DNA from 3 places in the Mesorhizobium sp. SEMIA396 genome. Region 3 is predicted to be linked to each of the others. Evidence: predicted binding sites of a transcription regulator. Region 3 holds the regulator's gene; each other region holds the start of a gene.
The links. The regulator PhoB, encoded in region 3, activates phosphate uptake and scavenging genes when phosphate is short. The targets are predictions, from matches to a motif close to TGTCATNNANCTGTCAT.
Positions count from the first base shown of each region.

Region 1: ppk2 (polyphosphate kinase 2) is a predicted target of PhoB. The motif match lies at 2,644-2,660, and genes of this name have one in related genera.
Region 2: NP503_RS04530 (esterase-like activity of phytase family protein) is a predicted target of PhoB. The motif match lies at 2,195-2,211, and genes of this name have one in related genera.

Region 1 is NZ_JANIFC010000002.1:739,978-745,968, forward strand. It holds gene NP503_RS08530 (GntR family transcriptional regulator) at 39-704, shown strand; gene NP503_RS08535 (DUF982 domain-containing protein) at 791-1,051, shown strand; gene NP503_RS08540 (hypothetical protein) at 1,118-1,270, opposite strand; gene NP503_RS08545 (aldo/keto reductase) at 1,447-2,490, opposite strand; gene ppk2 (polyphosphate kinase 2) at 2,768-3,688, shown strand; gene NP503_RS08555 (dihydrofolate reductase family protein) at 3,737-4,384, opposite strand; gene NP503_RS08560 (DUF86 domain-containing protein) at 4,621-4,971, opposite strand; gene NP503_RS08565 (nucleotidyltransferase family protein) at 4,971-5,267, opposite strand; gene hemB (porphobilinogen synthase) at 5,308-5,991, opposite strand, start outside.
Region 2 is NZ_JANIFC010000001.1:917,232-923,222, reverse strand. It holds gene NP503_RS04535 (FAD-dependent oxidoreductase) at 1-2,084, opposite strand, end outside; gene NP503_RS04530 (esterase-like activity of phytase family protein) at 2,327-3,811, shown strand; gene NP503_RS04525 (hypothetical protein) at 3,910-4,644, opposite strand; gene NP503_RS04520 (helix-turn-helix transcriptional regulator) at 4,927-5,673, shown strand; gene NP503_RS04515 (hypothetical protein) at 5,801-5,991, shown strand, end outside.
Region 3 is NZ_JANIFC010000008.1:46,063-52,053, reverse strand. It holds gene pstC (phosphate ABC transporter permease subunit PstC) at 1-642, shown strand, start outside; gene pstA (phosphate ABC transporter permease PstA) at 639-1,955, shown strand; gene pstB (phosphate ABC transporter ATP-binding protein PstB) at 1,973-2,797, shown strand; gene phoU (phosphate signaling complex protein PhoU) at 2,824-3,531, shown strand; gene phoB (phosphate regulon transcriptional regulator PhoB) at 3,548-4,237, shown strand; gene NP503_RS19550 (ROK family protein) at 4,254-5,501, opposite strand; gene xylF (D-xylose ABC transporter substrate-binding protein) at 5,772-5,991, shown strand, end outside.

The DNA.
Region 1 (5,991 bases), on a different contig from region 3:
AGACGATCGCCAGCAACGATCAGAAAATGGAAACGACAATGTCGCAGATGCAGAGCGTCGAAAAACAGCTTCGGCAAATGATCCTGGGCCTCGAGATCGGTCCCGGCGAGAAGCTGACGGAGCGCTGGATCGAGAGCCGCTTCGGCGCGTCGCGAACCCCGGTCAGGGCAGCACTTCTGCGGCTCGAGACCGAGGGCCTGGTCGGCAGGGACGGACGTGGCTGGACGGTGTCGCCGATCAATCTGGCTGAACTCGAGCAGATCGCCGTCTACAGGGAAGCGGTCGAGGTTGCGGCGCTTCGCCTGACATGCAGCCTGGCGGACCGGAGCGCCCTCGATGTCATCGAGGCGATGCTCGAGTCCTGCGACAACGACACGCCGCGCGAGGAATGGCATCGCGTCGGCATGGATTTTCACATCGAACTGGCGCGTCTGTCGGGCAATGAATTCCTGTTCCGGGCGGTGCGCGATGCCATGACGCGCCTGTCGCGGGCGCGTTGGCTGGAGGTCCGCGACGAAGCGGCCCTCAGCCGCGCCTGGGCCGAACATCGCGCCATACTGGCGTCGGCACGCCTTGGCGACGCCGATGAAGCCGCGCGCCTGCTGTCAGGCCACATCGTCGGCAGCCGCGACCGGCTGGTGACGTCGCTGGCCAACGATCGGCGCGGTCTTCGCGCCAGAGGCTTTGCCGTCGTTGCTGCTTAAAGGTGGATGAAGGGGCGCAAAGCGGCGTCTGGACGTATGCGCACTTTCGCCTCGCTTCGCAGACGCCGATGGCGTAAGGAGCGGCCATGGAAAACAACCGATTTGAAACACCTGTGACTGTGAAGTCAGTCGCGGCGGGAAGCACTCAGCTCTTGCGCACGGCGCGTGAGGCTTCCGACTACCTCCTCAACAGCTGGCCCGGCAAGCGCAGCCCCAAGCATCGCGCGGCCCTGCAGGCCTGCCATGACGCACTCGCCGGCGACAAGCCGGCGATGAACGCCAGGCGTGCCTTCATCGCGGCAGCACGCGAAGTGGACGTGTTCGTCAGCGACAAGGCGCCCGCCTGACACAAGCCGACATTTGGGGCGGCAATCTGGATTGAGGCACGGCCCGCATCTGCGGGCCGTTTGCCGTCACTTTGCCGTTTCGGTTTCGGCTTCAGTCTCGTCTTCGGGCTTCGAACGTTCCCTCGCTGCAACCTTTGCTGCCAGCTTCTCGGCCTTCTTGGCCGCCTTCTGGCGGTCGCGTTCCTTGCGTTCCTGATCGTAGTTTGGTGGTCGCGCCATATTGGCTCCTTTTCACTGCCTCGCGGCTCTGGTCCTGCCTAGGAGCATTAGCCGTCAAACACAACAGCTGAAGCGATAGTGCGTCGATGATGGCCAGGCTTGCAAGATGCGCGTCGCAATGAAGGGGCCAGGTCCATCATTGCGGCGGCCAATACCTATCGCCATCGATTTGCCGATCAGATGCCGCTTCGGTCAATCACCAGATCTGCAGCACCAAAACGGTCCTTTGCCGTCAGCTGCTGGTGCCAGTAGGGATAGAGCAAGGGCGGCCGGCTGACCGCATCGAGGCGCTCGCGCTCCTCGCCGGAAAGCACCAGGCTTGCCGCCGCGATGTTGTCCCGGAACTGCGTTTCCGTCCTGCCGCCGATCACCAGCGAACTGACGGCCGGCCGGCCAAGCAGCCAGGCCAGCGCCACCTGCGCTGCCGACACGCCGCGCTGCGCGCCGATCTCGACAAGCACGTCGACGATCCGCCACAGCCGGTCCTCGTCGCGGATCGGCGGTTCGGACCAGCCCGCGAGTTGGCGGGCGGTGGGGCTGTCGCGGCGGTATTTGCCGGACAGCAATCCGCCGGCAAGCGGGCTCCAGACCAGGACGCCTAACCCCTGGTCGACGGAAATCGGCAGCAACTCGTACTCCGCCTCGCGCGCTTCCAGCGTGTAATGGATCTGCTGCGTGACGAAGCGCGGCTGGTGGCGGCTGTCGCTGATGCCGAGCGCCTTCATCACCTGCCAGCCGGAATAGTTGGAGCAGCCGACATAGCGGATCTTGCCCTGGGCAACCAGCGTGTCGAGCGCGCCGATGGTTTCCTCCAGCGGTGTCACGCCATCCCATTCGTGCAGGAAATAGATGTCGATGACGTCTGTCCTGAGCCGCTTCAGGCTCTTCTCGCATTCGCGGATCAGGTGATGGCGCGACAAGCCTTCATCGTTTGGGCCTTTGCCGATCCGCATCCGTGCCTTGGAGGCGATCAGCACGTCGCCCTTGCGCTTGCCGCCGAGCGCTTCGCCGATGATTTCTTCGGAAATGCCATTCGAATAGACGTTGGCGGTGTCGATGACATTGATGCCGGCGTCGATGCAGAGATCGATCATCCGGCGCGCCTCGTCGAGATCGGTCTTGCCGACCGCCGAAAATGCGCCGGCGCCGCCGAACGTCATGGTCCCCATGGTCAGCGTCGAAACTTTCAGGCCGGAACGGCCGAGGGTGCGGTATTCCATGTCGATCCTCGCGATTGCGTTGGGGAAGGGGCTGGGGAGGGCGCCCGAATGTGGCCGCTATTTGTAGGACAATTTGCGCGACTTGTCGCCATGCCAGGACGCCGGATCGATCATGCCTGGCGGGATTGGCAGCGGCGGCGATCACGCTCGGGCTGCAATAAAACCGTCATTGCAGGCCTATATTGAAGTCGGCTCAGGCGTTGCCGTTCCGGGCTGTAAGCCGGAGTTTGGGGCGCCGGACGTGGATCGACAGAGCTTGCAAGTGGAGCAGCCGATAATGACCGAGCTAAAACAGAATTCTCCGGCCAGGGATTGGCTTGAAGCCGAGCTCGCCGACACGCTCGACGAAGACTATGAGCTCGAAATGTCGGAGCCGGCGCTGTCGATGGAGATCGCCAAGATCTACAAGAACTCGCATCCGCCTTCGATCGATCGCATGCAGTATTTTCGCGACCTGATCACCCTGCAGTCCGAATTGATCAAGCTGCAGTCCTGGGTCGCCTACCACAAGAAGAAGCTGGTGGTGATCTTCGAGGGACGCGATTCGGCCGGCAAGGGCGGTGTCATCAAGCGCATCACCCAGCGGCTCAATCCGCGCATCTGCCGCGTCGTGGCACTGCCGGCGCCGACCGAGCGCGAAAAGTCGCAATGGTATTTCCAGCGCTATGTCCCGCATCTGCCGGCCGGCGGCGAGATCGTGCTGTTCGACCGCTCATGGTACAACCGCTCGGGCGTCGAGCGGGTGATGGGCTTTGCCCAGCCCGATCAGGTCGAAGAATTCTTTCACGACGTGCCGGAGTTCGAGCGCATGCTGGTCCGCTCGGGCATCACCGTGGTCAAATACTGGTTCTCGATCACCGACGAGGAACAGCAGATGCGCTTCCTGATGCGCATCCATGATCCAATGAAGCAGTGGAAACTGTCGCCGATGGATCTGCAGTCGCGTGTGCGCTGGGAGCAGTACACCAAGGCCAAGGAAGAGACCTTCGCCCGCACCAACATCCCGGAAGCGCCTTGGTTCATCGTCGAGGGCAACGACAAGAAGCGCGCGCGGCTGAACTGCATCGACCATCTGCTCAAGCAGCTGCCTTACGAGGAAGTGCCGCACGAGGAGATCACTTTGCCGGAGCGCGTCTTCAACCCCGAATACGAGCGCCAGGTGCTGCCGCGCGAGCTCTACGTGCCGGAGAAGTATTGATGGATCGCTCCCTTCTCCCCGTATAGTGACGGGGAGAAAAAGCTGTAACTACGCCCGCTTGATGGTGACGTGCGTGGCAAGCGGCGTCGCCACCTGCTCGCTGCAGATATAGCCCAGCTTGAGCATATCGAGGCCGGCGAAAAGGTTCTCGCCCGAGCCGAGCAGCACCGGCGCGATCGCCAGATGCATCTCGTCGATCAGTTTTTCCTGCAGATATTGCCGGATGGTGGCGACGCCGCCGCCGACCCGCACGTCCTTGCCGCCAGCGGCAGCCTTAGCCTGTTCAAGAGCTGAATGGATACCGTCAGTGACGAAGTGGAAAGTCGTGCCGCCCTCCATCGTGATCGGTTCCCGCTTGTGATGGGTGAGCACGAAAACCGGCACATGATAGGGCGGGTTGTCGCCCCACCAGCCCTTCCAGCTGTCGTCAGGCCACTCGCCGCGGATCGGCCCGAACATGTTGCGGCCGAGGATCCAGGCGCCGACATTCTCGAAGCTGCGCGCCGCGAACGCCTCGTTGACGTCGGTGGTGCCGCCATCTTGTCCGAGCACCTTCTCGCGGAAGGTGCAGGTGTCGACAAACCACTTGTGCAAGGATTCCCCACCGACGCCGAGAGGATTTTGCAGATCCTGATCGGGACCGGCGCCATAGCCGTCGAGCGACAGGGTGAAAGCGTTGACGCGAAGTTTGGACATGCGAGCCTCCTCGATAACCGGTTGTATTTTGCAAGCAGTTGTTTTGTAGCAAACTGATTGTGAATTGCAAGCGGTATTTTAGAGAACTTTGCCGCACCGCACGTGCAGAGCAGAAAGATCCGGCAGTCTCGACGCGAGCAAATGTTCCGTTGCCATGCAATTGCTTGTGACGAGAGAAATATCGCGGTTCCTTCCTTGCGACGCGAACAGGATGCAGCCGCAAGTGTCAGCCAAAACTATCGGCGCTGCGACGCTTCGAGCATACGTTCGACAGCAAGACGCAGTGGCGGCAGGCTGTCGGTCACCACCGGCCATACTATCGCACCGGAGGTTTTGTGATATTCGTGACGCAAAACGTTGCCTATCCCACGAACTTGTTTCCATGGAATCTCGGGAGCAAGTGCTGCCAAATCATCTGGAATGTGCCGGGCAGCTTCGGAAATGATTTCGATCCCGCGCTCGATGCCATGTCGGAGCAGCCAGTCGCTATTAAAGTCATCCAACGTCTTGCCCGCGGCGGCAGCAGAGATGCCGTCCAGGGCCTCCATGATTTCGGCTAGAATCGGTTCGATCCGGCGCACTGCCATCAAAATATGCGCACAGCAGATTGTTCGATGTCGGCCTTCAACATGGGATTGAGGCTGTCGCGGGTGGTGATATCGATCTCCGCTGACATCTTCTCCTCAAGAAATTGCTTGATGCCGACCAGATCAATCAGCGAAAAGCGTCTTGCAGGATCATAATCGATGAAGAGGTCGAGATCGCTGTCAGGTCCTGCGTCGCCCCGTAAAATCGATCCGAACAGATAAAGCGAAGTCGCGCCCATGCCTTTGATGGCATCTGCATTTCTCTGCAACCGCTTTATCACCTCATTCCTGCTCATGAATTCATTCTAGCGGATTGCGTTAAAATTCCAAAGCGACCTAGCGGCCTCCCTTCAGCATCTCCGCCACTTCGGGTGCGAAATAGGTCAGGATGCCGTCGCACCCGGCGCGCTTGAAGGCGAGCAGCGATTCCAGCATTGCCTTCTCGCCGTCGATCCAGCCATTGGCGCCTGCCGCCTTGATCATCGAATATTCGCCCGACACCTGGTAGGCGAAGGTCGGCATCTGGAACTCGTCCTTCAGCCGCCGGATGATGTCGAGATAGGGCAGGCCGGGCTTGACCATCAGCATGTCGGCGCCCTCGGCGATGTCCTGTTCGGCCTCCCTCACCGCCTCGTCGGAATTGGCATGGTCGATGTAATAGGTCTTCTTGTCGCCCTTGAGCAGACCGGCGGTGCCCACCGCCTCGCGATAGGGACCGTAGAAGGCCGAGGCGAATTTGGTCGCATAGGACATGATCGCGACGTCCTGAAAACCATTGGCGTCAAGCGCGTCCCGGATGGCGCCGATGCGGCCGTCCATCATGTCGGACGGCGCGATGATGTCGGCGCCGGCGGCCGCCTGGATGACGGCAGCGGCGGTCACCTGTTCCACCGTCTCATCATTGACGATGATGCCGTCGCGCAGGATGCCGTCATGGCCGTGGCTGGTGAATGGGTCGAGCGCGGCGTCGGTGATGATGCCGATCTGCGGCACCGCATCCTTGATCGCACGGGTGGCGCG
Region 2 (5,991 bases), on a different contig from region 3:
AAAGCGATGAAGCGGTCGAGACCGGTCTGGCCCGGCGTATAGCCTTGCGTGAATTCGCGCGACCAGATGCCGAAGCTCTTCTCCAGCCGCAGCGCATTGAGTGCATAGTAGCCGATTTCGGCAAGGCCCAAATCCTCGCCAGCGCCCAGCAGCGTGTCGCGCAGAGTGGCATGCATGGTCACGGGGCAACTGATTTCGAAGCCGAGCTCGCCTGATATAGACAGCCGCGCCACACGTGCCTGCACCATGCCGATGTCGAATGTGCCGCAGGCCATGAACGGCAGCGCTGCGCCGGACACATCCTGATGCGTCGTTCGCTCCAGTATTTTGCGCGCGTTCGGCCCGGTCAGCAGGAAGCCGCTCATCGTGTCGGAGAGGTCGCCGACGGTGACGCCTTCAGCCGCATGGCTCTCGAACCAGCGCATGTGGAATTCCCGGAGATAGTAGGAGCCCATCAGCCAATAGCTGCCGCCGCCCCAGTTGAAGACGGTGAGGTCGCCCTTCAGCCGTCCGTCATGACCGAGCATCGGCGCCAGGCCGGCCCGCCCCGGCTTCGGCAGCCTGCAGGCGAGCAGCCGGTCGAGCCAGGCTTCCGCACCTGGCCCCGCCACCGCATAGCGCGAATAGGCCGAGATATCGACGAGACCGGCGGCGCGCCGCACCTGCAGCGCCTCGTCGCCGACGATGTCGAAGGCGTTGGAGCGCCGCAGCGTCGTGTTCTCGGCAAATTCCATCGGCGCGAAATAGGCCGGGATTTCCAGTCCCCAGGAAGCCGTCCATTCGCATCCCGCCGCGCTCATGCCGTCATAGGCACCCGGACGTTTCAGCGGCCGGCCGGCGGGCAGTCGTTCATTGGGAAAGGTCATCACGAAGCGGCGCGAATAGAACTGGCGCGTCGTCTGCCTGAGATATTCCCGGTTGGCGGCGAAGGCGCCGTAGCGAGCGATGTCCATGCCGAAGATGTCGGCCTGCGGTTCGCCGAAAATCATCCACTCGGCCAGCGACTTGCCGACGCCGCCGCCCTGGCTGAAGCCGGCCATGACGCCGCAGGCAACCCAGTAGTTCCTCAGCCCGCGCACCGGCCCGACAATCGGATTGCCGTCCGGCGTGAAGGTGAAGGCGCCGTTGACCCATTTGCGGATGCCGGCCGTCGCCAGGCAAGGAAAGCGCTCATGCGCCTTGGCGAGTTCGGGGCTGATGCGGTCGATGTCTTCCGGGATCAGCTCGATGCCGTAGTCCCACGGCGCGCCATCCATGTTCCAGTGCTTCGGGTTCTGCTCGTAAACGCCGAGCAGCACGCCCTTGCGCTCCTGCCTGAGATACGAAAAGCCGTCGAGATCGACGGCGATGCCGATTTCCCTGTCCAGCGCCGCGATCTCGGGAATGTCCTCAGTGATGAAATAATGGTGCTCCATCGGCGTCACCGGCAGGTCGATGCCGGCCATGCGGCCGAGCTGCTTTGCCCACAGCCCGCCGGCATTGACGACATGCTCGGCGATAATGGTGCCCTGCTCCGTGACGACATCCCAGCGACCGTCGGCGCGCGGCTTCAACTCGACCACCCGGTTGCGCAGGATGATGTCGGCGCCGCGCTTTTTTGCAGCGCCGGCATAGGCGTGCGTCGTGCCGTACGGGTCGAGGTGCCCCTCGTTGGAATCATGCAGGCCGCCTAGCACGCCGGTGACGTCGACGATCGGGCAGATCGCCTTGATCTCGTCGGGCGTGACAAGGCGCGCGGTCTCGATGCCGACCGACTGAAACACCGCCCAGGCCGATTTCAGCCACTCCCAGCGCGCGGGATCGCTGGCGATGTTGACGCCGCCCGTCATGTGCAGGCCGATATCCCAGCCGGATTCGGCCGCGATCTCGCGGTAGAGATTGATGGTGTAGTCCTGCAGCGCCGCCACGTTGGGGTCGGCGTTGAGCGCATGGAAGCCTGCCGCCGCGTGCCAGGTCGAACCGGCTGTCAGTTCGGCGCGCTCGATCAGCGCCACATCGCTCCAGCCAAATCGCGTCAGGTGGTAGAGCACCGAGGCCCCGACCACGCCACCCCCGATGACGACTGCGCGGTAGTGCGACTTCAAGGCTTCCCCTCCACGGTTAGTCCGAAGGCTGGATCATATATGCACTGGACATAAGTGTCCAGTGCCGCGCGCGCATCGTTTTTCGTCGACCGCCGGCATGCACTGCGCGCTGTCACGCAAGCATCATGTTCGCGCCGTAGACCGCGTTTCGGGGAGGCTTGCGCGGCATCATCGATGTCGCACCTCTTTCAGTTTTTCGTCCCGCGGCCGCTCCGGCACATCCGTCACAAAGAGGATTATCCATGAAACACCTGTATCGAACCGCGTCGCTCGGCGTCGCGCTGGCCTTGTTCACCGCCTTGACGCCGGCGCTCGCCGACAGCACCGCGACCGTCGGCGGCACGAGCTTTGTCAACAAAGGGCTGGTCGGCGTCGGCCGCATCCCGGCCGCTCAGCGCGACAAGTTCGGCGAGACGTTTGGTTCGGGCTCGGGCATGTCGATCGACACATCAGGCTGGACGCATGAGGCCGCCGGCTACAAAGGTTCGCTCTGGCTGCTGCCGGATCGCGGCTACAATGTCGTCGGTACCACCGACTACCGGCCGCGCCTCAACACCGTCGCCATCGAGTTTACCCCGGTGGCACCAGGTGCGGCACCTGCTGCCGGCCAGCAGCAGACCGGCGTCAAGGCAACGCTCGCCGACACCATGCTTCTCACCGACGACAAGGGGGCTGATGCCACAGGCCTGGATCCGCTCAACGGCGTGCGCGCGGCAAGCGGCGACATGCCGATCCTGCCGCAAGCCGACAATGGCAAGCTGGCGCTCGACAACGAGGCGATCGTGCGACTGCCCGATGGTTCGATGTTCATCTCCGACGAATACGGCCCGAACATCTATCGGTTTTCCGCCGACGGGCATCTGCTGTCGGCAACCCAGCCACCGGCTGCGCTGGTGCCGATGCGCCACGGCACGCCGAACTTCGCCTCGGACAATCCGGGACCCGGTGCCGCCGAGCCCGATCCGAAGGATCCCGACACCGGCCGCCAGAACAATCAAGGCCTCGAAGGCATGGCGATGACGCCCGACGGCAAGTTCCTGATCGCCGTGCTGCAGTCGGCGGCCAGGCAGGACGGCGGCGATTCCGGCTCGACCCGCCAGAACACCAGGGCGCTGGTCTATGACACGTCCGACCTCGCCCATCTCAAATTGGCGCACGAATATGTCGTGCCGCTGCCGGTGTTCAAGGATGCCAAGGGCAAGACCAAGGTCGCCGCGCAGAGCGAGATCGTGGCACTCTCCGACAAGAGCTTCCTGATGCTGGCGCGCGACAGCGGCAACGGCCAGGGCCTGAAGGGCGACGCCTCGCTCTATCGCCAGGTCAACGTCGTCGACCTATCCACCGCGACCGACATCGCCGGCGGCGCCTTCGACGGCGCTGACAGGCCGGTCGCCCCCAAAGGCGTCGTCGACCCATCGGTGACACCGGCCAAGCTGACGCCATTCATCGACATCAACGACAGTGCCGAGCTCGGCCGCTTCGGCCTGCACAATGGCGCGCCCAATGACCAGGATAACCTGTCCGAGAAGTGGGAGGCGATGTCGGTGGTCAGCGTGCTCGATGCGAAGCTGCCCGACGACTACTTCCTGTTCGTCGCCAACGACAACGACTTCCTCGCCCAGGACGGTTTTCAGGTCGGCGCGCCCTACAAGGCCGAAGACGGCGCCAATGTCGACACCATGTTCCTAGTCTATCAGGTCACGCTGCCGGGTTTGGCCAAGAAGTAACGACCACTGCACGGACGGGCGCGCTTGGCGCGTCCGCCTGGATGGCACCATCAACCAAAAGGCCCGCTCCCGGAAACGGTAGAGCGGGCCTCCTACTTTTACGCGAGTTTTGGTTTTCCACTCAGGTATATTTTCTTGTAAGCCTCGAAAACCGTCTCTAGATCGAATTTATCTTCCAACGCTGGAACAAGATTCAGAAGAGACTTCATTCCTGACAGCAAAGAGAACGCCAGGATCGAGGCCGCCTCCTCAAGTTCGCTTTCGGTGATCGACGGTTCGATCTTCAGCTCAATCCAACCAGGTCGAATTTCATGGAGATGTCGAACGAGCGAGGTCCAGGTCACATGCGCCGCGTCAGCGGATATTTCCCGGTAGACATGGGTCTGCCTGGGAAAGGGCGTCTGTATGTCGGAAATTTGGAACCTCCCCTTTGCCCCGGCACTTCTCCTCAAGAACTCTTGCAAGTGCTTTTCCGCTTCTTTTGCAAGCTTTCCTCTGCCGTTCGCCATGAATTTCTTGGCACGTGATCGCCGACTGACCTCGTCGTCAGATCGCAAGAGATCGATGTATCCGTCCTCGGTCTCAGCCAGAAACAAATGCACCGAGCATTCGATCGCTGAGCGGCAGGTCGATCGAAATGCCAAATCTCTGCCAGCATCAACTAGAACTAATGCCGACTGCGTTTCGGAAAGCAGCCGAGCCAAGAGTGCCAGCGCTGCAGACTTTCTTTCAGCGTGCTCAGCGTCACACAAGTCGATCTTGTCGAGTTCCAACACATCGACGCTTCCTAGAAATTCGCCAAACCAATCGCGCCAAACCTTGCGTATTGGCATAGCCGTCCCCATCCCCATCTGCGGCACTAGCATAACCACATCGTGCCTTGCCTCTCATAGCTTGAGTTGCAGCAACCGGCCAACACATAGCAGGTTCATCCGAACGCCCCGTAGAATCCGCGTGCAGACAAAGCGACCTGATTGAGTCGCGCACAAGCCGCACTGAAATCTTGCGTCACAGTGAGGCTGTCGCAAAGCGACTTTCTCGATGGGCACGCCTGTCGCTACCATGGCGTAGCACTGTCGCTCGATGAATGAGATAGTAGCGACATGGAAAAGCAAATGACGATGTCGAACGGCGCCAAAATCAGGGAACTGCGGGAAGCGGCCGGCATGACCCAGGACAAGCTGGCCGCTATGAGCCGAGTCGACAGACGTACCGTCCAGCGTGCCGAGCAAGGAACACGGCTGCAGATGGAGACTCTGTCGAGCCTGGCTGCTGCACTGGGCGTGCTTGTCGCCAACATTATCGTCAACGGCGCCCGCCACGAAGACATCGACAATCTCGACGCAAAGAGCCTTGTGGTACTAAATCGGATCAGGTCCGGCATGATGTTGATGAATATTGTGCGTGACAGCTATGAGGGAACGATCTCGTGCGAAGCTGAGCCGACATCAGAGAACATCGAGGCCCTGTCAGCGGTCATCACGAAGCTCGAGTCGCTTATGCCTCAGCCTTGGGAACGGCCGCATCAGCGACTGTCATTTCCGCTGTCGGAAAGATTGAAGGCGGCAGTGGAGGTAGGCGAGCAGCTCAGACAACTCGAAGGATGGGGAATCGCTTTTTATGCGGGCACCTACACCGCCCGGACTCAAGTTCCGACGTGGGATGGTGATCACGGTGAAATGTTCATCTCCAGCCGGACCCCGTACGAGCTGGTCACTATCTGTCGCGTGATTGTAGCCCATTCCGGCCAGGGCGACCGGATCACGACTAAGGCCAATGACATCTTTGTCCCAACAAAGCCGCTCTCGGACGCGTCGACCGAAAACGACAAGAAGCCTTTGGACGACGAGATACCTTTTTAGTTCCAATCTAGCTGAGCTGGATTGAGGTATCATCAAACCTGGGACATCCACGAGCTCTCTCAAGCGCTAACGGCGGCGTAATACGAAATTAGGAAATGATTAACCAACACAGTCTATGGTCTCAGGCATGACGAAGAAAATCGTATCCTTTCGGCTCTCGGCACACGAGATCGAGCTCATCGAGAAAAGCGCGCGAAGATTCAAAGTGAGCCGTTCACAGGCTCTCAGCGCGGCCATTCGAGCGTTCGATCACAACTATATGGCCGAAGACGAAACGTTTGTTCAGCGCACTCCCTGGTGGTTCGAATCCCTTGACGG
Region 3 (5,991 bases):
CTGATGTCGGCTGTCTACATGGCCGAATATGCAACGCCCAAGGTGCGCTCGGTGGTTAAGCCGGCGCTTGAACTTCTGGCCGGCATACCGACCATCGTCTACGGCATCTTCGCCGTCGTCACGCTTGGGCCGTTCCTGCGCGACCTGTCCGCGGCGCTGACCGGCGGTTCGCCCTTCATCCAGGGCCAGAGCATCTTCACCGCCGGCCTGGTCATGGGCGTCATGCTGATCCCGGTCGTGTCCTCTCTCTCGGACGACATCATAACCGCGGTGCCGCGCGCCATGCGCGACGGGTCGCTTGGCCTCGGCGCGACCCGCTCCGAGACGATCAAGCGGGTGATCCTGCCGGCTGCACTGCCCGGCATCGTCGGCGCCATCCTGCTGACCGCCTCGCGCGCCATCGGCGAAACGATGATTGTCGTGCTGGCGGCGGGCGTCGCCGCCAACCTCACCATCAACCCGTTCGAGGCGATGACGACCATCACCGTCAAGATCGTCAACCAGCTCACCGGCGACCTCGAGTTCAATTCGCCGCAGACGCTGGTCGCCTTCGCACTCGGCCTGACGCTGTTCGCGCTGACGTTGGTGATGAACATCGTCGCGCTCTACATCGTGCGCAAATATCGGGAGCAGTACGAATGACCGACATTTCCATGGATACGATGGTCAGGGCGGCGGCCCATCCGCGCCGCGACATCGGCCTGAAGGCCCGTTACGCCGCCGAACGCCGTTTCCGCTTCTATGGCGTCGTGGCGATTTCCGTAGGCCTGGCGTTCCTGGCAATCATGCTGATCACCATCGTCTCGAAAGGCTACACCGCCTTCTGGCAGACGACGGTATCACTGCCGATCTCGTTCGACGAGAAGGTGATCGATCCTTCCGGCAAGCGTGCAACCGATCCGAGCGTTCTGATCAAGGCAAATTATCCCAAGCTCGCCGAAAACGCGCTTGTGGCCAAGCTCGGCATCTCTCCTGATGACAAGCCGATGATCCAGAAGCTCAAGGGCTTCCTGTCGGAAGGCGCCCGCGTCCAGTTGCGCGACATCGTTGCCGCCGATCCGTCCGTGATCGGCACGACACGCAACGTCAACATCCTCGCCGCCGCCAATCTCGACTCGGCTTTCAAGGGCCAGATCGACCTCAGTGTCGAGGAAGCGCGACGCAAGGTCTCGGACCAGCAGATCACCTGGATGAACAAGCTCAAGGCCGAGGGCGCGATGGCCGAGCACTTCAACAGCGGCCTGTTCACCTACGGCGCCTCCAGCCGCCCGGAAACCTCGGGCATGGGCGTGGCGATCATCGGCTCGTTTTATATGATGGTGATCGTGTTGCTCCTGGCGCTGCCGATCGGCGTCGCCGCCTCCATCTATCTGGAAGAGTTCGCCAAGAAGAACCGTTTCACCGACCTTATCGAGGTCAACATCAACAATCTGGCAGCGGTGCCGTCAATCGTCTTCGGCTTGCTCGGCCTCGCGGTGTTCATCAATTTCCTGGGCATGCCGCGCTCCGCCGCTTTCGTCGGCGGCCTGGTGCTGACACTGATGACGCTGCCGACGATCATCATCGCGACGCGCGCTGCACTTGCCGCGGTGCCGCCGTCGATCCGCTCGGCGGCTCTCGGTCTTGGCGCCTCCAAGATGCAGATGGTGTTCCAGCACATCCTGCCGCTTGCCGCACCCGGCATCCTCACCGGCACCATCATCGGTCTAGCGCGTGCGCTCGGTGAAACCGCGCCCCTGCTGCTAATCGGCATGGTCGCCTTCGTCGCCGATCCACCGACGACGCCTTTCGATCCGGCCACTGCGCTGCCGGTGCAGATCTATATGTGGGCGAACGAGGCCGAACGCGCCTTCGTCGAGCGCATGTCGGGCGCGATCATCATCCTGCTCGTCTTCCTCATGGCCATGAACATCACCGCGATCGTGCTTCGGCGTCGGTTCGAGCGGCGCTGGTAGAAAAAAGGCATTTTGGTATGAACATCATGACCGAACAGTCCCTTGAAAATGCAGTGGGCGATAAGATGAACGCCAAGTCGAACGAAGTGATCAAAATGCGTGGCGACAAGGTCGGCGTGTTCTATGGCGAGAAGCAGGCGCTGTTCGATGTCAATCTCGACGTCCGCCTGAATCAGGTGACGGCGCTGATCGGCCCCTCCGGCTGCGGCAAGTCGACCTTCCTGCGTTGCCTCAACCGCATGAACGACACCATCGATTCCGCGCGGGTAACCGGCAAGATAACGCTCGACGAAGAAGACATCTACGACAAGAACATCGATGTCGTCGAACTCAGGGCGCGCGTCGGCATGGTGTTTCAGAAACCCAATCCGTTCCCCAAGTCGATCTACGAGAACGTCGCCTATGGCCCGCGCATCCACGGATTGGCCAAGCGCAAGGCCGACATGGATCAGATCGTCGAGTCGAGCTTGAAGAAGGCGGCGATCTGGAACGAGGTGAAGGACCGTTTGCAGGAACCTGGCACGGGTCTTTCCGGTGGCCAGCAACAGCGTCTGTGCATTGCACGCGCCATCGCCGTGTCACCCGAGGTGATCCTGATGGACGAACCGTGTTCGGCGCTCGACCCGATCGCCACTGCTCGCGTCGAGGAACTGATCGACGAACTGCGCCAGAACTATACGATCGTCATCGTCACCCATTCGATGCAGCAGGCAGCGCGCGTGTCGCAGCGCACCGCGATGTTCCATCTAGGCTATCTGGTCGAGGAGGGCGCCACCGACAAGATGTTCACCACCCCCGACGACAAACGCACCCAGGACTACATCACCGGCCGGTTCGGCTGAGCTCAGGCATATGAGGGACGAAGATCATGGGTGAACATACCGTTGCATCTTTCGATGAGGATCTGGAGCAGATCAGCCAGCTGATCCGCGACATGGGCGATCTCGCCCGCTCGATGGTCAGTGGCTCGACCAAGGCTTTGCTCAATTCGGACAATGCGCTGGCGCAGCGCGTGGTTTCCGACGATGCGATCATGGATGCCCGCCAGCGCGAGCTGGACGATCGCGCCATCACGCTGATCGCCAAGCGCCAGCCAATGGCCAACGATCTGCGTGCGGTGGTCGGTTCGATCCGCATGGCCGGCGACCTCGAGCGCATCGGCGACCTTGCCAAGAACATCGCCAAGCGCGTCGGCACTGTCGGGCTGAGCGTCACGCCGCACGATCTTTCGCATTCGATCGACGCGATGGCGCAGCTGGTGCTGATCCAGGTGCAGGGGGTCGTCGACGAGTATGCCGCCGCTGACGCGGCAGCGCTTGCCACGCTCAGAAACAATGATGAACGCATCGACGTCAAATACACCTCGGTGTTCCGCGAGCTGCTGACCTACATGATGGAAGATCCCCGCAACATCACGGCGTGCACGCACCTGTTGTTTTGCGCCAAGAACCTCGAGCGGATCGGCGACCACGTGACCAACATCGCCGAAAATGCCTACTATGTTTTGACCGGCACGCAGCTGCCAGCCAATCGTCCGAAGCAGGACGAGACGGCAATGTCCGCGCCAGCGGCATAACAAGGGTGACCAGCCGATGATCGCACCACGCATCATGGTGGTGGAGGATGAGGAGCCGCTAGGCGTGCTGCTCCGCTACAATCTTGAATCCGAAGGTTACCAGGTCGAGGTGGTGACGCGCGGCGATGAGGCCGAAATCCGGCTGCAGGAGAACGTTCCCGATCTTCTGGTGCTCGACTGGATGGTGCCTGCGGTTTCGGGCATCGAACTCTGCCGGCGCCTGCGAATGCGTCCCGAGACCGAGCGGCTGCCGATCATCATGCTGACCGCGCGAGGCGAGGAAAGCGACCGCGTGCGCGGCCTGTCGACCGGCGCCGACGACTATCTGGTCAAGCCCTTCTCGACGCCGGAGTTCATGGCCAGGGTCAAGGCGCTGCTGCGCCGGGCCAAGCCGGAAGTGCTGTCCAGCGTGCTAAAGGTCGGCGATATCGTGCTCGATCGCGAGTCGCACCGTGTCTATCGCAAGAAGAGCGAGATCCGGCTTGGGCCGACGGAATTCCGCCTGCTCGAATTCATGATGCGCCATCCAGGCCGCGTGTTCTCGCGCAGCCAGCTGCTCGACAATGTCTGGGGCGAGACGATCTACATCGACGAGCGCACGGTCGACGTGCATGTCGGCCGGCTGCGCAAGGCGGTCAACAATGGCCGTATGCCTGATGTCATCCGCACGATCCGTGGGGCCGGATACGCCATCCGAGAGGACTGAACTCCCTCGTTTGAACTCACGCCACGTTCTTGCCGCCGAAACCGGATCTCGCCTGCACGCCCGGCGCAAAAATCTCCTGATCGACGAAGATCAGCGCCCGCATGGCGCAGCCTTCGCGGATCAGCGGCAGTTCGTTCGGCTCGGTGTCGAAGGAAATCGATTTGGAATGCTGGCCGCCGGCGGTCTGGGCAATCGCTTGCCGCAATGCCGGCTCGATCAGGTCGAAGGCGGCGGCGCTGACACCGACCATGGCGACCGGCGCCGGATCGATCAGCGCGAACAGGCTGCCGAGGCCGTAGCCGAGCGCTTCGCCGGCCTTGCGATAGGCTTCCCGTTCGGGTCCGTCACCTTCGCGGGCCGCGGCAGCCAGGGCGCGCATGTCGGCGTCGCTGACATCGGCGACGGGTTCTGCATCCTCGCCCATCTGCCTGGCGTTGCGCCAGATGGCGTAATTGCCCGCATAGGCTTCGACGCAGCCGCGCCGTCCGCAGCGACATAGCGCGCCGTTCGGCCGATGGATCATGTGGCCGAATTCGCCGCCCGAAGAATGGGTGCCGGTGAACAATTCGCCCTTCAGCACCAGTCCCATGCCGATGCCGTGCGACAAAAGGATAGCGATGAAATCGTCGCGGTAACGATCGGGGTCGCGCCAGCGCAGCGCCACCGCCATCATGTTGCAGTCGTTCTCCATTATGGCAGGGATGCCGAACTCGTCTTCGAATATGTCAGCGAAGGCGATGTCGGTGTGCGGCGTGATCGGCGACCACAGCATGGCGCGGGCACGGGTGTCGGTGATGCCCTGGATGGCCAGCGCGATGCGGGCGATGCTGCGCACGTCCAGGTCGGGATCTGCCAGGCGGCGCCGCACGATGGCCGTGCATTCCCCGATCAGCGACTCGCGCGACATCGTCAGCGTGTCCAGCCGGCGCTGTTCCTCGGATATCACCTGGCCGGCATAGTCGATGACGGCGACGGAGAGGAAGTTCAGCGACAGCACCACGGTCATTACCGCGGCCGCTTCCGGATTGAGACTGAGGCCGACCTGCGGCCGGCCGCGTTTGAGCGAGCCGGCCTCGCTCGGCTTGCTTTCGGTCAGGATGCCTTCGACGATCAGGTCGGATGAAATCGCCGAGATGGTCGAATGGCTGAGGCTTGTGGTCGCGGCGATCTCGGTTCGTGACGGCTGTCCGGCGCGGCGCACTGCCGCGATCACCATGGCGCGGTTGCGGCGGCGCAGATCGTCGTGGCGGATTCCGACCGACATGTTCTTTCATATCCTCCCGGTCGCCGCGGTTCCTCCTGCCCCTGGAACGCTGTCGGTGACGCCGGTAAATACTGGCAGAAGCTGCATGCCGTGTCATTTATTTATTCCGAGACTCGAAAAAAACTCGAAATGACATCAAAATCCATCAGAATCGATGTTGACAGCGTTCGGGCGTTGGCCCAGTATTTTTTCGAGGCTCGAAAAAATAGAGCCTCTGTGCCGGCCCTCGGGTCAGTTTGGTCGCGCCATACGCGGCGCAGGGAGGATAATATGAAAAGATTCACGGCCGCCATCCTGGCGGGTGCCGCCATGTCGCTGACGCTCGCGTCTGTCGCGCAGGCGAAGGACAAGGTTGTCGGCGTTTCGTGGTCCAACTTCCAGGAAGAACGCTGGAAGACCGACGAGGCCGCCATGAAGACGGCGATCGAGGCCGCCGGCGACAAGTACATCTCCGCCGATGCGCAGTCCAATCCCGGCAAGCAGCTTACCG